One region of the Kitasatospora sp. NPDC101235 genome, then DNA from elsewhere that is predicted to be linked to it. Evidence: riboswitches for the same ligand, from Rfam matches in the RefSeq annotation. Region 1 holds a riboswitch; each other region holds the start of a gene.
The links. Region 1 has a riboswitch for cyclic di-AMP ahead of ACIRRH_RS35435 (transglycosylase family protein). Riboswitches for the same ligand answer to the same signal wherever they lie in the genome.
Positions count from the first base shown of each region.

Region 2: it holds a riboswitch for cyclic di-AMP, as region 1 does, so the genes downstream of both, ACIRRH_RS02285 (NlpC/P60 family protein) here and ACIRRH_RS35435 (transglycosylase family protein) in region 1, are expected to answer to the same signal.
Region 3: it holds a riboswitch for cyclic di-AMP, as region 1 does, so the genes downstream of both, ACIRRH_RS19940 (hypothetical protein) here and ACIRRH_RS35435 (transglycosylase family protein) in region 1, are expected to answer to the same signal.
Region 4: it holds a riboswitch for cyclic di-AMP, as region 1 does, so the genes downstream of both, ACIRRH_RS03990 (transglycosylase family protein) here and ACIRRH_RS35435 (transglycosylase family protein) in region 1, are expected to answer to the same signal.

Region 1 covers NZ_JBIWNZ010000030.1:89,701-93,861, reverse strand. Annotated here, with positions in the region: gene ACIRRH_RS35440 (hypothetical protein) at 350-1,309, shown strand; cyclic di-AMP (ydaO/yuaA leader) riboswitch at 1,731-1,932, shown strand; gene ACIRRH_RS35435 (transglycosylase family protein) at 1,919-3,217, shown strand; gene ACIRRH_RS35430 (hypothetical protein) at 3,490-3,690, shown strand; gene ACIRRH_RS35425 (LacI family DNA-binding transcriptional regulator) at 3,791-4,161, opposite strand, start outside.
Region 2 covers NZ_JBIWNZ010000001.1:480,472-484,632, forward strand. Annotated here, with positions in the region: gene ACIRRH_RS02275 (NYN domain-containing protein) at 1-770, shown strand, start outside; gene ACIRRH_RS02280 (NlpC/P60 family protein) at 969-2,006, shown strand; cyclic di-AMP (ydaO/yuaA leader) riboswitch at 2,344-2,497, shown strand; gene ACIRRH_RS02285 (NlpC/P60 family protein) at 2,508-3,632, shown strand; gene ACIRRH_RS02290 (NlpC/P60 family protein) at 3,861-4,161, shown strand, end outside.
Region 3 covers NZ_JBIWNZ010000011.1:105,637-109,797, reverse strand. Annotated here, with positions in the region: gene ACIRRH_RS19950 (alpha/beta hydrolase) at 1-435, shown strand, start outside; gene ACIRRH_RS19945 (MoaF-related domain-containing protein) at 590-919, opposite strand; cyclic di-AMP (ydaO/yuaA leader) riboswitch at 1,443-1,598, shown strand; gene ACIRRH_RS19940 (hypothetical protein) at 1,607-3,046, shown strand; gene ACIRRH_RS19935 (hypothetical protein) at 3,110-3,727, opposite strand; gene ACIRRH_RS19930 (hypothetical protein) at 3,830-4,003, shown strand; gene ACIRRH_RS19925 (IclR family transcriptional regulator) at 4,055-4,161, opposite strand, start outside.
Region 4 covers NZ_JBIWNZ010000002.1:114,315-118,475, forward strand. Annotated here, with positions in the region: gene ACIRRH_RS03975 (MazG family protein) at 1-80, shown strand, start outside; gene ACIRRH_RS03980 (SDR family NAD(P)-dependent oxidoreductase) at 146-568, opposite strand; gene ACIRRH_RS03985 (cytochrome P450) at 847-2,169, shown strand; cyclic di-AMP (ydaO/yuaA leader) riboswitch at 2,389-2,557, shown strand; gene ACIRRH_RS03990 (transglycosylase family protein) at 2,563-3,468, shown strand; gene eno (phosphopyruvate hydratase) at 3,791-4,161, shown strand, end outside.

The DNA.
Region 1 (4,161 bases):
CTCCTGACGGTACGTAAACGGACATAGCCGATGGAATCGCCGGGCTCTCGATAACCGGCCGTGAGCACCTCCCCGCTAAATGTTGATCTTCGAATGCCGGGAGTCGCACCCCCGTGACCCTCCGTCAAGCCATCCCCATGCTGTGAGACATCTCACGCGCCACAGATGCAACGCCCGCCCCCTCGAATCACGTCGAGGCAACCACCGGCGACTGCGAGTGGGTTGGGCGAGGAATGTCCGGATTGTAGGCAATACGCCCGGACCGGCTCCGGAGACGCACCGCGTCCACGCGAAACCCGAACGGCAGCCGACTGCAAGCCGGACGAGCAGATGTCCTACGATCTCCGGCATGAGCACCGCAGCCATCCCGGGCGCGCCACTGCCCGTCCGTACCCCAGGCTCCCGTGCGCGGGGGCGCCACCGTCGTCCCGAGCGCCCCGAGATCCCGGCCGGCGCCCCGACCCTGGTGCTCGCCGTGCCCGCGACCGCCGGGCCCGAGTCCCGTTCGGTCGTCGAGGAACTGCTCTCGATCGTCCGCACCGAGCAGAACGGCGTCCAGACCGCGGTCGGCTACCTCGCCGGCGACGGCACCGAGGGCCCCGGCGGCGAGGACCGCACCGTGGCCGAGCTGCTGACCCTGGCCGCCGAGGCCGGACTGCCGACGCCCGTCCTGGTGCCGCTGGTGCCCGGCCCGCACACCTTCCTGACCGAGCTTCACGCGATCGCCGCCGAGTACGGCGCGCCCGTCACCGACCCGCTGGGCCCGCACCCGCTGCTGGCCGAGGCCGTGCACGTCCGACTGTCCGAGGCCGGGCTGGCCCGGGCCGACCGCGCCCGGCTGTTCGCCATCGCGACCGCTGCGGACGGCGTGGTGCTGACCACCGTCGGCGGCGAGGACGCGGCCGCCGCGGCCGGCATCACCGGCGTGCTGCTGGCCGCCCGACTGGCCGTGCCGGTCGTCGCCGCCGCGCTCGACGTGCCCGGCTCGGTGGCCGCGGCCGTCAACCACCTCAAGGACACCGGCTCGCAGCGCCCGGCGCTGGCCCCGCTGGTGATCGGTCCGGAGGCGGACTCCGAGCTGCTCGCCACCGCCGCCGAGGAGACCGGCTGCCCGTCGGCCGCGCCGCTGGGCGCGTACCCGTCGGTCGGCCAGCTGATCGCCTCCACCTACCTGGCCGCACTGCCCACGCCGTCCCCGGAGGACCTGGCGCGGGCCGAGGCGGAGGCGGCGGCCGCCGCCGAGGCCGAGGGGGCCATGGAGGGCACTCGTGGCGCCCACGCGGCCGCCGAGGGGGCCTCGGGGCAGTAGTCGACACCGCGCGCCGGTTCGCGCGCACCGAAGGGTCCGGAACGGCTTGCGTTCCGGACCCTTCGCTTTCCCCTTCTCGCCCCGTGCGTCCCGCACGGGAGCCGAACGGCAACGGTGTGGAATGTCCGTTCTGGTGCTATTTGGAAGGAAATAGGGAGCACCCGCCCGGGCGTGCGAATCGCAGCCGCTCCCCCGTTCGCCCGAGTGCGCCGTTCCGCAATTCGACGCATCGTCACGCCTCTCCTGAGGCGGAGCCAGTTGTGGATTTCCGCAATAGCGTTGCCTACAAATGATCATTTGCGATCATGGTGGGCTGCAATTTTGGCAGTTCCCACTAAACCGTGATGTGCATCACAGCCGTTTGCGGTTTGAACTTAAGTCTGATTAACGTGCTCCCCGTTCGTAACCACACGAACCCGGTTCATCCGCAACGCCGAATCCTGCCGTCGGATGTCCTGGCAGCGCAAAAACGCACCACGGCAGGAGCGGGGGACCCACAGGTAAGTCGCCCCGGACCGGTCTCCGGAACGGTCCAGGGCTAGGGGTGAAGCCGCGCCCACCGCGCGGCCGGGCAACTCCAGCCCGAATCCGACAGCTCACCTCGCAGGCGTGGGAGAGGACCGCGTCTTCATGCTGCCCACCAACGGCACTCGCCCGTCCAGCCGCGCCCACCGCGTGATCGCCGCCCTCGGCGTCGCGGGCGTCGGCCTCACCGTCCCCTGCCTCACCTCCGGCGCCGCCTCCGCCGCCTCCGTCGCCACCTGGGACAAGGTCGCCCAGTGCGAGAGCGGCGGCAACTGGAGCATCAACACCGGCAACGGCTTCTACGGCGGCCTCCAGTTCACCTCCAGCACCTGGTCCGCCTTCGGTGGCGCGACCTTCGCGGCGCGCGCCGACCTGGCCACCAAGGACCAGCAGATCGCCGTCGCCGAGAAGGTCCTCGCCTCGCAGGGCCCCGGCGCCTGGCCGGTGTGCTCCGTCCAGGCGGGCCTCACCAAGGGCGGCGCCGCCGCGTCGGTCGACACCTCGGCGGGCTCCACCGCCGGTTCGTCCGCCGCCAAGCCCGCCCAGCAGAGCGTCAAGCCGGCCGCTCCGGCCGCGAAGCCCACCGCCAAGCCCGCGCAGCCCCAGACCCCGGCCGCCAAGCCCGCCGCGCCCGCCCAGGACGGCGCGCAGGCCCAGGGCGGGGACTACACCGTGGTCGAGGGCGACTGGCTGTCCTCGATCGCCGACCAGCACAACGTGCAGGGTGGCTGGCAGCGGCTGTACGAGCTGAACCGCGGCAGCCTGACCGAGGGCCCGGACACCATCTACCCGGGCCAGCACCTGTCCCTCGGCGGCAACGGCCAGGCCCAGGCCGGCCAGTCCTCCACCGCCGGCTCGGACTTCACCTGGTTCGACCGCTCGCAGAAGTCCGGTCAGTCCGCGAACGGAGGTGCGGTGAACGCCCGGCCGACCGCGCAGACCCAGACCCAGGCGCAGGCGCAGGCCCCGGCCGCCAAGCCGGCCGCCAAGCCCGCTCCGCAGACCCAGACTCCTGCCGCCACCAGCGGCATGGCCGCCGCGGTCTCCTTCGCCGAGTCGAAGGTCGGTCAGGCGTACGTCTACGGCGGCACCGGCAACGGCGGCTGGGACTGCTCCGGTCTGACCCAGGCCGCGCTGCGCGCCGCGGGCATCTCCATCCCGCGCGTCGCCGCCGACCAGGCCGCCGCCAGCACCCACGTCTCGCTGGACAGCCTCCAGCCTGGCGACCTGCTGTTCTGGTCCAACAACGGCAAGGACTCCGGCGTCTACCACGTCGCGATCTACGTCGGTAACGGCAAGTACGTCGAGGCCGCCAACCCGAGCTCGGGCGTCCGCGAGCAGAGCATCGCCAACTGGGCCCCGGACTTCGCCGGCCGGGTCTGAGGACGGCGCAACGGCGGGCGGACAACCGGTGACAGCCGACGGGTAACAGATGACAGATAACAGATTTCAACATCTGTCATCTGTTACCCGTCGGTCGTCATCCGCACGCCGACCACCCACCACCCCCGGGGAGAAGTCTGGTCGCTCCTCCCCGGGGGTTCCGGCGTTCCCGCCGACGGTTCCGCGGTCCCCCTCCGGCGGTTCCGCCATATCCCGTGGTGGATCCCCGCCCCAACGGGCATGCTGCTGCTCTGCACCCGAGGAGGAGTCACATGGCCCAGGTCACCATCACTCTCGACGCGAACCTCGCGATCGACGCGATGATGCTCTCCGGTACCAAGAACCCCCAGGACGCCGTCGAACTGGTCCTGCGCGACTACCTGGCCCGCGGCCGCCGCACCGAGACCCGTACCGGCGAGGCCGCCGACGGACACCGTCTGACCGTCGACCGCCCCACCACCCAGGAGGGCTGACTGCCTGAGGGCCCGCGACGGCCGACCGCACGCACGCCGAACGGGCCCCGGAGAGCAACCGCTCTCCGGGGCCCGTTCGTTCGGCCCTGGCGGCCGGGGCTCAGCGCGCGCAGGCCCCGGTGGACCCGCGCATCACCAGCTCCGGCTGGAACATGAACTCGCCGCGCTGGGCCGCGTTTCCGCCGACCTCCTCCAGCAGCGCGTCCACCGCCGCCGTGGCCATCGCCTCGACCGGCTGGCGGATCGTGGTCAACGGCGGCTCGGTGAAGGCGATCAGCGGCGAGTCGTCGAAGCCGACCACCGACACGTCCTGCGGCACCGACAGCCCGCGCTGCCGCACCGCCCGGATCGCCCCGAGCGCCATCATGTCGCTCCCGCAGACGATCGCCGTGCAGCCCTTGTCGAGCAGCGCGCCGGCCGCCGCGTGCCCGCCCTCCACGCTGAACAGCGTGTGGTGGACGAGGTTCTCGG
Region 2 (4,161 bases), on a different contig from region 1:
GCGACACCCGCCGGGCGCAGGCCGAGACCCGCCGGGTGGCCGGCGAGCTGGAGGCCGTGAAGGCGCAGGCCGCGGCCGAGCGCGGCGCGGCCGAGACCGAGGCGCGCAGGCTCAGGCACCGGGTCTCCGAACTGGAGAACGCGGTCGAGCAGGGCCGCCGGTCGGCCCGCGAGGGGCGCAGCGTCGAGGACATGCGGCTGCGGCTGCTGCTGGACGCCGTGCTGCAGTCGGCCCAGGGACTCCAGCGGGAGCTGGCGCTGCCGGTCTCCCAGATCCGCCCGGCGGACCTGGTGGAGGCGGTGGTGCCGGGGGCGGCCTCCCCGCACGACGTGGCCCGGCGCGGGCTGGCCGAGGACGATCCGGCGCTGTTGGACCAGCTGCTGGCGATTCCTCAGGTGCACCTGGTGGTGGACGGCTACAACGTGACCAAGACCGGTTATCCGACGCTGCCGCTGGAGCAGCAGCGTATACGGCTGCTGGGCGGGCTGGCGATGCTGGCCCAGCGCACCCAGGCGGAGGTCACCTGTGTGTTCGACGGGCAGGACCTGGACGTCCCGGTGATCATGGCGCCGCCGCGCGGGGTCCGGGTGCGGTTCAGCCGGACCGGGGAGACGGCCGACGAGCTGATCCGCCGCCTGGTGCGGGCCGAGCCGCAGGGCCGCCCGGTGGTGGTGGTGTCCACCGACCGGGAGGTCGCGGAGGGCGTGCGGAAGGCGGGCGCGCGCCCCGTGGCGTCGGTGCTGCTGCTGAACCGGCTGGCCCGGCCCTGATCCCACCGGGCCGCATGATGCCTGGTCAGGAGCGGTTCCGAGGCGGTGCGCGGCTTCCGTGAAGTCGGTGTGGAAAGCGGAGTTCACGCCTTCGGGGGAGTGGCAAAACGGATAGATCTTCACTAGGGTCTGGCGTCAAACCTATTTTCTGGAACCTCATCCCATCGGGTGAGTCCGATGAAAGAAGGAGCCGGTCCCTTGGCCTCCCACCGCCGTCCCAAGCAGCCGAGCCGCGCGCGGATCTCCGTGCTCACCGCTGCTGCTGCGACTGCGGTCGCCCTCTCCGCCCAGGTGGCCGCGCACGCTGCGCCGCAGCCGAACAAATCGGACGTCAAGGCGCAGATCGACCAGCTCCAGGAGGAGCAGGAGCAGGCGGCGGAGAAGTACAACGGAGCCAAGGAGCGGGCCGACCAGCTGCGCAAGCAGGCCGACCAGCTGCAGGACCAGGTGGCCCGCAGCCAGGAGCAGATGACCCAGCTCCAGGGCGGCCTCGCCGAGGTGGCGGGCGAGCAGTACCGCACCGGCGGCATCGACCCGTCCGTCCAGCTGATGCTCTCCTCCGACCCGTCCGGCTACCTGGAGAAGGCCTCCACCGTCCAGCAGGCCAGCACCAGCCAGGCCGAGGCGCTCAAGGGGCTGCTGGACCAGCAGCGCCGGCTGGACCAGGAGAAGACCGAGGCGGCCGCCGTGCTCGCCTCGCTGGACACCACCACCAAGGACCTGAACCAGGCCAAGGCGGACGTCAACACCAAGCTGAAGGCCGCCCAGGACCTGCTGAACTCGCTGAGCGCCGCCGACCGCGCCGCGCTGCGGGCCCAGCAGGCGCAGGACGACCGCGCCTCGCGCGGCAGCGACCGGGTCGACCTCAGCAGTCTGCCGCCGGCCAGCGGCTACGCGGCCGTGGCGATGGCCAAGGCGATGAGCAAGCAGGGTTCGCCGTACGTGTGGGGCGCCACCGGGTCGACCACCTTCGACTGCTCGGGCCTGATGGTCTGGGCGTACGGGCAGGCCGGCGTCTCGCTGCCACGCACCTCGCAGGAGCAGGGCCACTACGGCACCCGGGTGCCCTCGCTGGACCAGGCCCAGCCGGGCGACCTGGTGATCTACGGCAACGACATGCACCACGTCGGGATGTACATCGGCAACGGCATGGTGGTCCACGCGCCGCACACCGGTGACGTGGTGAAGGTGATGAAGGCCGACGCGATGTCGATCAACACCATCCGCCGGGTCTGACGGCCCGACACTCCCGAGGGGCTCCTCCCGGGCCTGTGAAAAGCGCCACCTCCGTGCGGGGGTGGCGTTCGGGTTTCCGGCCCCTTCGCGGCCGCATGCTGAGAACCGATCAGCCTTGCGTGTGCCACTGGTCACCATCGGTCATTTTCACAAAGGAACTTGGGTAATCTTCCGTCTTTTTTCTGACAAGGATTTGAACGGATCACGGTTCAGTTACTAGGGTCGTGCCCCGAACCACCGCACTGTCGATCGCCCAGCCAGGGTGGCGGCGGTGGTTACCGCCGAGTTCGCGAGGCAGCGGGGCAGGTCGAAGCGACTGCCCGACAGGGGAGCCCAGTGGTTGGGGGCGCTGTGGAGCGGAGCCGGGGAACCACGTTCCTCCGGGGTGAATCGGCGCCAGGTCGGCCGGTGGAACGGCCGTGAGGCGTCGTAGGGCATGCTTCCGGCCCGAACCCGTCAGCTCACCCGGTAGGCGGACGTAGGAAGAAGGAGTCCGCCTTCGTGGCGTCCCATCGTCGTCCCAAGCCCGCCGGTCGCGCCCGCGTCTCGATCCTGACCGGTGTCGCCGCCGCCGCCGTCGCCCTCTCCGCGCAGTCCGGCGCCCACGCCGACCCGCAGCCGACCAAGGAACAGGTCAAGGAGCAGGTCGACCAGCTCAACGAGCAGGCCGAGGTCGCGACCGAGAACTACAACGCCGCCCAGGCCAAGCAGCAGGAGCTGGAGAAGCAGGTCTCCGGCCTGCAGGACCAGGTGGCCCGTCAGCAGGCCCAGGTCACCGAGCTCCAGGGCGGCCTGGCCGAGATCGCCGGCGAGCAGTACCGCAACGGGGGCATATCCCCGACCGTCCAGCTGATGTTCTCCTCCAGCCCGGACAACTTCCTCAGCCAGGCCGGCACGCTGAACCAGGCCGGCAGCACCCAGAAGGGTCAGCTGAAGGAGCTCCAGGAGCAGCAGCGCAAGCTCGACCAGGACCGCAACGAGGCCCAGGGCAAGCTCGCCGAGCTGGAGTCGACCACCCAGCAGCTGAAGGCCTCCAAGGAGGAGGTCCAGGGCAAGCTGAAGGCGGCCCAGGACCTGCTCAACACGCTGACCGACCAGGAGCGCCGGGCGCTCCAGCAGGCCGAGGAGAAGGCCGCCGTCGAGGCCCAGCAGAAGGCGGAGTCCGCGAAGCTCGACGCCGCCAAGGCCGCCGCCGACCGCGCCTCGCGCGACAACAGCCGCGGCGACCTCGCGAGCGGCACGACCACCGCTCCGGTGAAGGTGGCCGCCGGCAGCTCGCGCGGTGCCGCCGCGCTCTCGGCCGCCGCGTCCAAGGTCGGCAGCCCGTACGTCTGGGGTGCCACCGGCCCGGGCTCCTTCGACTGCTCCGGCCTGATGGTCTGGGCGTTCAACCAGGCCGGCGTGTCGCTGCCGCGCACCTCGCAGGCGCAGGCCTCGGCCGGCACCCGGATCGGTTCGGACATCTCCCAGGCCCAGCCCGGCGACCTGCTGATCTTCTACAGCGACGCCCACCACGTCGGCATCTACGCGGGCAACGGCCAGGTGCTGCACGCGCCCAAGCCGGGTGCGTCGGTGCGCTACGAGGCGGTCACCAACATGCCGCTGGCCTCCATCGTGCGGGTCTGATCCCCGCACGGACGCTTCCAGGCCCGGTCTTCCCCAGGGAAGGCCGGGCCTGCGGCTTTTCCGGCAGGGTCGATCTGATGTCCGATTAGAGGTCGAATATTCGGGTTGGGAGGGGTTTGGACTCGCTTGCCCGAACTCGCTAACGTCTGCCACCGGACTCCCGCTCGACGGCCGCCCGTCGTGGTGCGGCGGCGGGGGTCGCACCGCAGGATTGGAGCCGCTGCCGCCATGCCCGTGCACCGCCGTTCCCAACTGCTCACCCGGGCGCTGGTGCTGACCGCGGCCGCCGCCACCGCGCTGGGCGTGGCCGCCGGAGGCAGCGCCCAGGCCGCCCCCGGCAGCCCGGACCCGTCCGACCGTCAGGACGTCACGGCACAGGTGGAACAGCTGTACGACGAGGCCGAGCAGGCGTCCGAGAAGGCCAACGCGGCGCAGGAGGCCCAGCGGCGGCTCCAGGGCGAGACCACGATCCTCCAGGGCGAGATCGCCGTCGCCCAGAACCAGCTCAACGAGCTGCGCGGCGATCTGG
Region 3 (4,161 bases), on a different contig from region 1:
TCCAGCGACCCGCAGGCCTGGGCCTTCATGGGCAACTCGACCGGTGGCTACTGCGCGCTCAAGCTGGCCATGCGCCACCCGGACGTCTTCCCGACCGCCGTCGCCCTCTCCGCCTACTACGAAGCCGCCGACGACCCGACCACGGGCGACCTGTTCGGCGGCAGCAAGCAGCGCCGCGACGAGGCCAACCTGCTGTGGCGGCTGAAGAACCTGCCGCAGCCGAAGGTGTCCGTACTGCTGGCCGGCACCAAGAAGGGCGACGGCAACTACCGGCAGGAGACCGAGGCCTTCGTCGACGCGGTGCAGAGCCCGATGAAGGTCTCGTACAGCATGCTGGAGAACGGCGGCCACAACTTCGAGACCTGGAGCGCCCTGCTGCCCTCCTCACTGGAGTGGCTGTCCCAGCACCTCAAGGTGCCGAACCAGACCGTCTGACGGGGAACGGCACCCGGGGCCGCCCGGACCGCCCGGCGCCTGGACCGCCCGGACCATCCGAACAGGCTGGGGAGAAGACCGAACCCCCGGGGCCACGGCCCCGGGGGTTCGGTCGTTCACGAGCCGTACGGCTCCCGCGCAGCGGTCCCGCCGCTCAGGCCACCCGCTCCAGCGTCCCGGTGTGCAGCTCGCCGACCCGGCCGCCCTCGCCCTCGAAGGTCCAGAAGGCCCGCACCGTCAGCTTGCCGAGGTCCATCACGTGGCTGACGGTGATCCCGCTCTGCTCCGTCCAGCTGACGAAGTAGATCTCCGGCGCGACCTCGGCGACGTGCAGCCGCACGTCCTCCCACTGGCCCGCGGACTCGCCGAGGCCCTCCCAGCGCAGCCGAGTGCCGTCGGCCGAGTAGGTGTTGCGGAAGGCCGCGCCGTTGTCGGCCCGGAAGAGGTAGGTACGGCCGGCGAAGGCGGGCAGGGGCGCGGTCATGGTGGGGCGGGTCCTCGTTCCTGTTCGGTCGTGGCGAGCATCCGGTCGGGCTCGCCGCTCTTGTGCACGGCGGAAGATGTCAGGCTTCCAATTTATCCGACCGGGCGCACTCGGTCAGGCACTCGCCACGGTACGGTCCGGCACCACACAGCCGCCCGGATGTGCGACCGGCACATGGGCAGGAGCGCGCGCCGGTCCTGCCGTCCGGCCATGGGACGTACCCCCACACACCGTCGCCTGGGCGCCGGACGCCGCGAGCCAGGTCAACGCCTGGCTGAGCTGACCTGACCCGAGCCGTCCGCGGCTGTCCGCCCGTCCGCCTGGCCCGCCTTGGCCCTCCCGCTCCCGGAAATTGATCAACTCGACTGCCACGCAGCGTCGTTGATCGACACCACTGTGAGCTGCGCGACAACCTGCCCGTCCGAGTTGTCCGCTCGTGCACGACCCACCTAGCCTGCAACGGTCGTCCGCCCTCGCGGACCCCGCCGCCGGGACGCCGAATCCTGTCCACCCGCCGGCGGGTCGCCGAGCACCACAGAGGACGGGAGCGGGGGAACCAAGGTCAGCGCCCGGCCCGTACGCCAGAGCGTTCGGGCCGCGGCTAGGGGTGAAGCCGCTCCGCAGGCGGCCGGGCGACCTCAGCCCGAACCCGACAGCTCACCTCGCAGGCGTCGCAGAGGTCGTCCCATGCCCAAGCCTGCCAGCTCGACGCACCGGCCGGCGCCCGCGTCCGCCCGCCGCCGCGGACCGCGCCACGCCCGTCCGTCCCACCGCGGACGCAACGCCGCCCTCGCCGCCGCCGGGGCGTTCGCCATCAGCGGCGCCGGGCTGCTCGGTCTGTCGGCGGTCACCGGTGCCCAGGCCGTCACCGCGTCGGCCGTCACCCAGGACCGGCTCGGCCCCGCCACCATGGTCGCGGGCAGGGCCACCACCGCCTCGCTCGGCCTGCACTCCGTGGCCTGCTTCACCGCGAAGACGGTCGGTGTGGGCGTGCGCGACGCGCGCGGCAACAACCTCGACTACCCCGGCAACGCCTCCAACGTGCAGATCTGCCCGAGCGGGGTCGAGTTCACCAGCGGTGCGCGCGCCCTGCCCGCCGGGACGTACACCCGGTTCGGCTTCTGGCAGGAGCTCGGCGGCGCCTGGCACAACCTGCCCTCGCAGCAGCTGGTCGTCTCCGCCGCCGGGACGTCCACCCCGACCCCGACCCCGACCCCGACGCCGAGCGCCGAGCCGACCTCGACCCCGACGTCGACCACCAAGCCGACCCCGACCCCGACGCCGACCGCCGAGCCGACCTCGACCCCGACGTCGACCTCGACCACCAAGCCGACCCCGACCGGCGAGCCGACCTCGACCACCGCGACCACGTCGACCACGTCGGTCCCGGCGCCGAGCACCACCCCGACCCCGAGCACCCCGCCGCCGTCCTCCCCGGTCGCCGGCAAGTCGCTGACCTGGTCGGACGAGTTCAACGGCGCGATCAGCTGGGGCCGGCGCTGGGTCGGCGACAAGAGCACCGCGTACAGGTACGGCGACCACAACCCGGGCGACAACAAACTCGACTGGCTGAACAGGAACAACGTCAGCGTCGCCAACGGGGTCGCCACCTTCACCGCCACGCCCGGCGGGCCGGCCCTGGAGAACGGCAAGCAGTCCTGGAACACCGGGTTCCTGACCACCGAGGGCTCCAGCGAGGGCTTCCGGGTCAAGACCGGCGACTACGCCGAGACCCGGGTCAAGCTGCCCGCCGGCAGCGGCGCCTGGCCGGCCCTGTGGACCTGGAAGAACGGCAACGGCGAGGTCGACTCCTTCGAGTACCACCCCGACAACCCGAACCTGCTGGAGCTGACCAACCACGTCAACCCGGGCAACGCGAGGTACTACACCGACGCGAGCGCCATCGCGAAGGACCAGTGGGTGACCATCGGCACCCACTACGGCGCCAACTCGGTGGACTGGTACGTCAACGGCGTCAAGGTCTTCTCGGACGGCAAGGGCGTCGGTGCCAACTGGTCGGCTTACCTGAACCTCAACCTCTCGGTGTGCGCGGGGCAGTACCACCCCGCGCCGCAGGGGACCGCCCCGATCACCTTCGCCGCCGACTACGTCCGCGTCTACCGGTAGGAACGGGCCACCGGCAGGACGCTCCCGCAGGCCGGGTCGGCCCCACCGGCGGGACCGCGCGACTCAGGAGCCGGCAGTCGTCCCGACCACCGTGATGTCGAACGGCTGCCGGTTGTTGCCCTCGTTCCGGTCGTCCGCGCTGCGCACCACGACCGAGCCGCCGCTCAGCCTGCCCACCGGCAGCCCCGGGTTGAGCCGGACCGGGATGAGGGCGGTCGCGCTGCGTCCCTCCCGCAGTCCGGGCTTGAACACGCACCGCACGGTGCGGCCGTGGCCCAGCACCTGGCAGTCGGAAGGGAAGTACGGCCCCTCGGGGCTGACGCCCTCCGGCAGGGTGACCACGACTGTGAACGGGGAGGCGGTGGTGTCCGGGCCCGCGTTGCCGACGAAGGCGCGGACGGTGGTGGTGCCGCCGGGGGTGGCCGGGTCCGGGGCGGTCCGGACCACCTCCAGGTCGGAGGCGGACGGCCGAGCTGCGGCCGGCGCGGGCAGTGTGGAGGCTTCGGATCCCGCGTCCGTCGCTGCTCCGGGCCTCGCCGGGGCCGGCAGGGTGGAGGCCTCGGGCGTCGCCGGGGCGGGCAGGGTGGACACCGTGGACGCGCCCGTCGCGACGACCTCCACCGCGGGCCGGGGCTCGGGCCGCCGCAGCGCCCAGGACGGGTCGGTGGCCAGCACCGTCACCGCGTACCCCGCCGCCAGGGCCGCGACCAGTCCGGCCCCGCCGGACCCCCGGCCTCTCGCGGCAGGTCGTGCGCCACCGCCCCGCACACCACCGCCCGGTACGTGGCCACCCGGTACCTCACCGCCCCGAACGTCCCGGTGCTGCTGCTCCATCCCCGCTCACCCTGCCTTCGCGTCCCGGCCGCCCGCGCCGTCGCGGGCGGCGTCGGCACCAGGGTGGCGGAGCCGTCGCCGGAGCCCGGGGGCAACCCGCCCGTCGTCCGCCCGAACGGATGAAGCGGCGTTCCGCCCCGACCGGATGGGTCGACAACGGGGGTTGACGGGACGTCAGGGGGCGAGGACCTGCCCCAGCCGGGTCGCGATCCGGTGCATCACCGGGACCAGCGAGGCGGCCCCGGCCTGCTCCTCCAGGGCCCGGATGCGAGCCTCCGGGC
Region 4 (4,161 bases), on a different contig from region 1:
ACGTGGACGCGGCACTGCGGTCGGCCGCGCGCGGTTACCGGGACGCGGTGCGCGCGGCCGAGGGCCTCAAGCCGGAGTGACGGGCCCCGGCTCGGAGTGACGGGCCCGGGCTCGGGGTGACGGCCCGGGCCTGGAGTGACGGGCCTCAGGCCGCCTTGGCGGCGGGCTCGGGGCGCCGCTGCGGCGGGACGAGTTCGCCGATGGCCTCGCCGACGAGGACGACGAGTTCGGCGAGGCGCTCCAGGTCGAGGTGGTCGGGCAGCTCGGCCAGCGAGACGATCCGTTCGCCGTCCGGGCCGGCCACGGCGAACAGGTCGATCGGTCCGAGGTGCTTCTCGGCGGTGTCCACGAGGGCGGCGACGTCGCTGGGGCGGCGGATGTCGCCGCAGACGCCGACGACGGGGCAGCCGGGCCGGTCGAGCTCGGAGGCGAGGTCCTCGGCGATGCCGACGTGCTGGTCGGCGATCAGCATTCCGGTGGCGCCGGCCGCGGCGAACCGACGGGCGAGGCCCGCGCCCGACCCGCCGTCGAGGACCGCGATGACGACGACTGACCCGCTGACCCGCATGGCCTGCTCCTCCCTGTGGACGACACCGCACCGGCGCCCACGCGTACTGCGGAGGATCGTAGGCACGTCCTGACCCTCCGCAACAGGGATTACCCCTCAGGTGACCAGGCTCACGCCCGCCCCGCGGCCAAGAGTCGGCCAAGAGCTGTCCACGGGCTGTCCACGGCCCGTCCATGGACGGGCCACGGAGTGTTGGCGCGCCGGACGCGATCCGCGGGCGGGGGAGCGGCGGCCCGCCGGAGGGAGGGCGGGCCCGTCGCACCGGATACGGTCGGTCCATGCCTGCTCAGCCCGACCCCGCCCGTCCCGCCGCCGCGACCTCCGACGCCACCGCCCCGCAGCTGTTCACCTGGGAGTTCGCCGCCGACCCGTACCCCGCCTACGCCTGGCTGCGCGAGCACGCCCCGGTGCACCGCACCACGCTGCCGAGCGGCGTCGACGCCTGGCTGGTGACCCGGTACGCGGACGCCCGGCAGGCGCTCGCGGACAGCCGGCTGTCGAAGAACCCGGCGCACCACAGCGGGCAGGCGCACCGCACCGGCCGGGTGGGCATCCCGGGGGAGCGGCAGGCGGACCTGATGACCCACCTGCTGAACATCGACCCGCCGGACCACACCCGGCTGCGCCGACTGGTGTCGAAGGCGTTCACCCCGCGCCGGGTGGCCGAGTTCGAGCCGCGGGTGCAGCAGCTCACCGACCGGCTGATCGACGGCTTCGCGCAGCGCGGTTCGGCGGACCTGATCCACGAGTTCGCCTTCCCGCTCCCCATCTACGCGATCTGCGACATGCTGGGCGTGCCGGCCGAGGACCAGGACGATCTGCGTGACTGGGCGGGCATGATGATCCGCCACCACGGTGGGCAGCGCGGTGGGGTGGGCCGGGCGGTCAAGCGCATCCGCGCCTACCTGGTGGACCTCATCCACCGCAAGCGGGCGGACCTCGGTGACGACCTGATCTCCGGCCTGATCCGGGCCAGCGACCACGGCGAGCACCTGACGGAGAACGAGGCCGCCGCCATGTGCTTCGTGTTGATCTTCGCGGGGTTCGAAACCACCATCAACCTGATCGGCAACGGCACCTACGCGCTGCTGCGCAATCCGGAGCAGCGCCGGTTGCTGCAGGAGTCGGTGGCGCGCGGGGAGACCGCGCTGCTGGAGACCGGGATCGAGGAACTCCTGCGCTACGACGGGCCGGTGGAGCTGGCGACCTGGCGGTTCGCGACCCGGCCGCTGACCATCGGCGGGGTGGACATCCCGGTCGGCGACCCGGTGCTGGTGGTGCTGGCCGCGGCGGACCGCGACCCGGCCCGGTTCGCGGACGAGAACACCCTGGACCTGGCCCGGGCCGACAACCCCCACCTGGGGTTCGGGCACGGCATCCACTACTGCATCGGCGCCCCGCTGGCCCGGATGGAAGGGCGCGCCGCGCTGGCCACGCTGCTTTCCCGGCTGCCCGATCTGCGGCTCGCGGAAAGCCCGGAGAATCTGCGCTGGCGCGGCGGTCTGATCATGCGTGGGCTGCGCGAACTCCCGGTGGAATTCAGCCCGGAGAGCCGCTCCCCGCACACGCCTGCGCATACCCCGTCCGCGCCCTCGCGCTGAGGTCACGCGACGGACGTCACCGATCGCCTGCCGGCGAGGGTGTGAACGCCCATCAATCCGGACATAACGCCGCCGGTGGTAGGCGATCGGACACGGGCCGTAATTTTCATGTGATATCGACGATATGAGCTTGTGATTGGTCTGATGATCTGTCTACTCTCCCTGGAGTTCGCAGCTGCGGACCTCGTGCGCGGAACGCCGAATCCTGCCCGCCGCGCCACGGGAAACCGACCAGAACCCTGGGCAGGGGCGGGGGAACCAGGTTTGTTGCCGTCTCCCCACGGCTTGGGGTGAAGCCGCCCGAGCGGAATCGTCTCCGCGTACGGCGGCCGGGCCACCTCCCGGTCCGAACCCGACAGCTCACCTCGCAGGCGTGCGGAGAGGGACCTCTTCATGCTGTTCGTTGGAACTGGCCGTCACCGTCGTCGCACCCAGGCCGAGAAGGCCATCGCCGTCGCCGGTGTGGCCGGCGTCGGACTCGCGATGCCGCTCCTCACCGCCACCGGCGCCTCCGCCGCCCCGGCCTCCACCTGGGACTCCGTCGCCCAGTGCGAGAGCGGCGGCAACTGGAGCATCAACACCGGCAACGGCTTCTACGGCGGCCTCCAGTTCACCTCCAGCACCTGGAAGGCGTACGGCGGCACCGCCTACGCGCCGCAGGCCAACCAGGCCAGCAAGGCCCAGCAGATCTCGGTCGCCGAGAAGGTGCTGGCCTCGCAGGGTCCGGGGGCCTGGCCGGTCTGCTCCCAGAAGGCCGGTCTGGCCAAGGGCGGTGCCCCGGCCGCGGTCGACACCTCCTCGGACGCCAAGGCGCAGTCCGCCCCCAAGCAGCAGACCCCGAAGCCCGCCGCCAAGCCGGCCGAGAAGCCGGTCGCGCAGAAGCAGGCCGCCCAGAAGCCGGCGCAGAAGCCCGCCGCGCAGCCGGTCCAGCAGGCCGCCCCGCAGCAGCAGGCGCAGCCGCAGACCCCGGGCTTCTCCGGCAAGGCCGGCTGGGACGCCGACGCCAAGGTGTACTGGTACCAGAACAACGGCGCCTGGTACTGGACCAGCCACCAGAGCGTCTACCAGCAGTACGCCGGCCAGGCCGCCGCCCAGCCGCAGTACGCCCCGCAGGCCGCGCAGTACGCCCCGCAGGCCACCGGCCACGACTACACGGTCCGCGCGGGTGACACCCTGTCGACCATCGCCGCCGCCCAGGGCGTGTCCGGCGGCTGGAACGCGCTGTACGAGCAGAACCACGCCACCGTCGGCGGCGACCCGAACCTGATCCTGCCCGGCCAGGTGCTGCACCTCGGCTGAGCCGTCGCGGCCGGCGCCGGGCCGTGGTGCCCGGCGCCGGTCCGTCATGTCCGGCGCCGACGCCGTCGCGTGTTCCGTCCCGGCATCCGAAGGGGCCTCGGTCCTACCGGTCCCCTTCGTCCGCATTCGCCCGCTCCGGTGGGACAAGCTGGGGCAAGCAGGTGAACTACCGGTGGGTAGTGGGGCCACACGCTGAGACGGGACCGAGGTCGGCGTGGCCCCGGGAGCCCGGGCGGTTAGGCTCTGGTCGTAACGACTCCGCAATCGTCCTGCTGACAGCACCACCGTCAGACCGGACCCTGCTTCCGCAAGGAGATGCCTCGTGCCGTCCATCGATGTCGTCGTAGCCCGTGAGATCCTCGACTCGCGCGGCAACCCCACGGTCGAGGTCGAGGTCGGCCTCGACGACGGCAGCACGGGTCGTGCCGCTGTCCCGTCGGGTGCCTCCACCGGTGCCTTCGAGGCGCTGGAGCTGCGTGACGGCGACAAGAACCGCTACTTCGGCAAGGGCGTCGAGAAGGCCGTCCTGGCCGTCATCGAGCAGATCGGCCCGGAGCTGGTCGGCTACGACGCCACCGAGCAGCGCCTGATCGACCAGGCCATGCTGGACCTGGACGCCACCCCGGACAAGTCCTCGCTCGGCGCCAACGCCATCCTGGGCGTCTCGCTGGCCGTCGCGCACGCCGCCTCCGA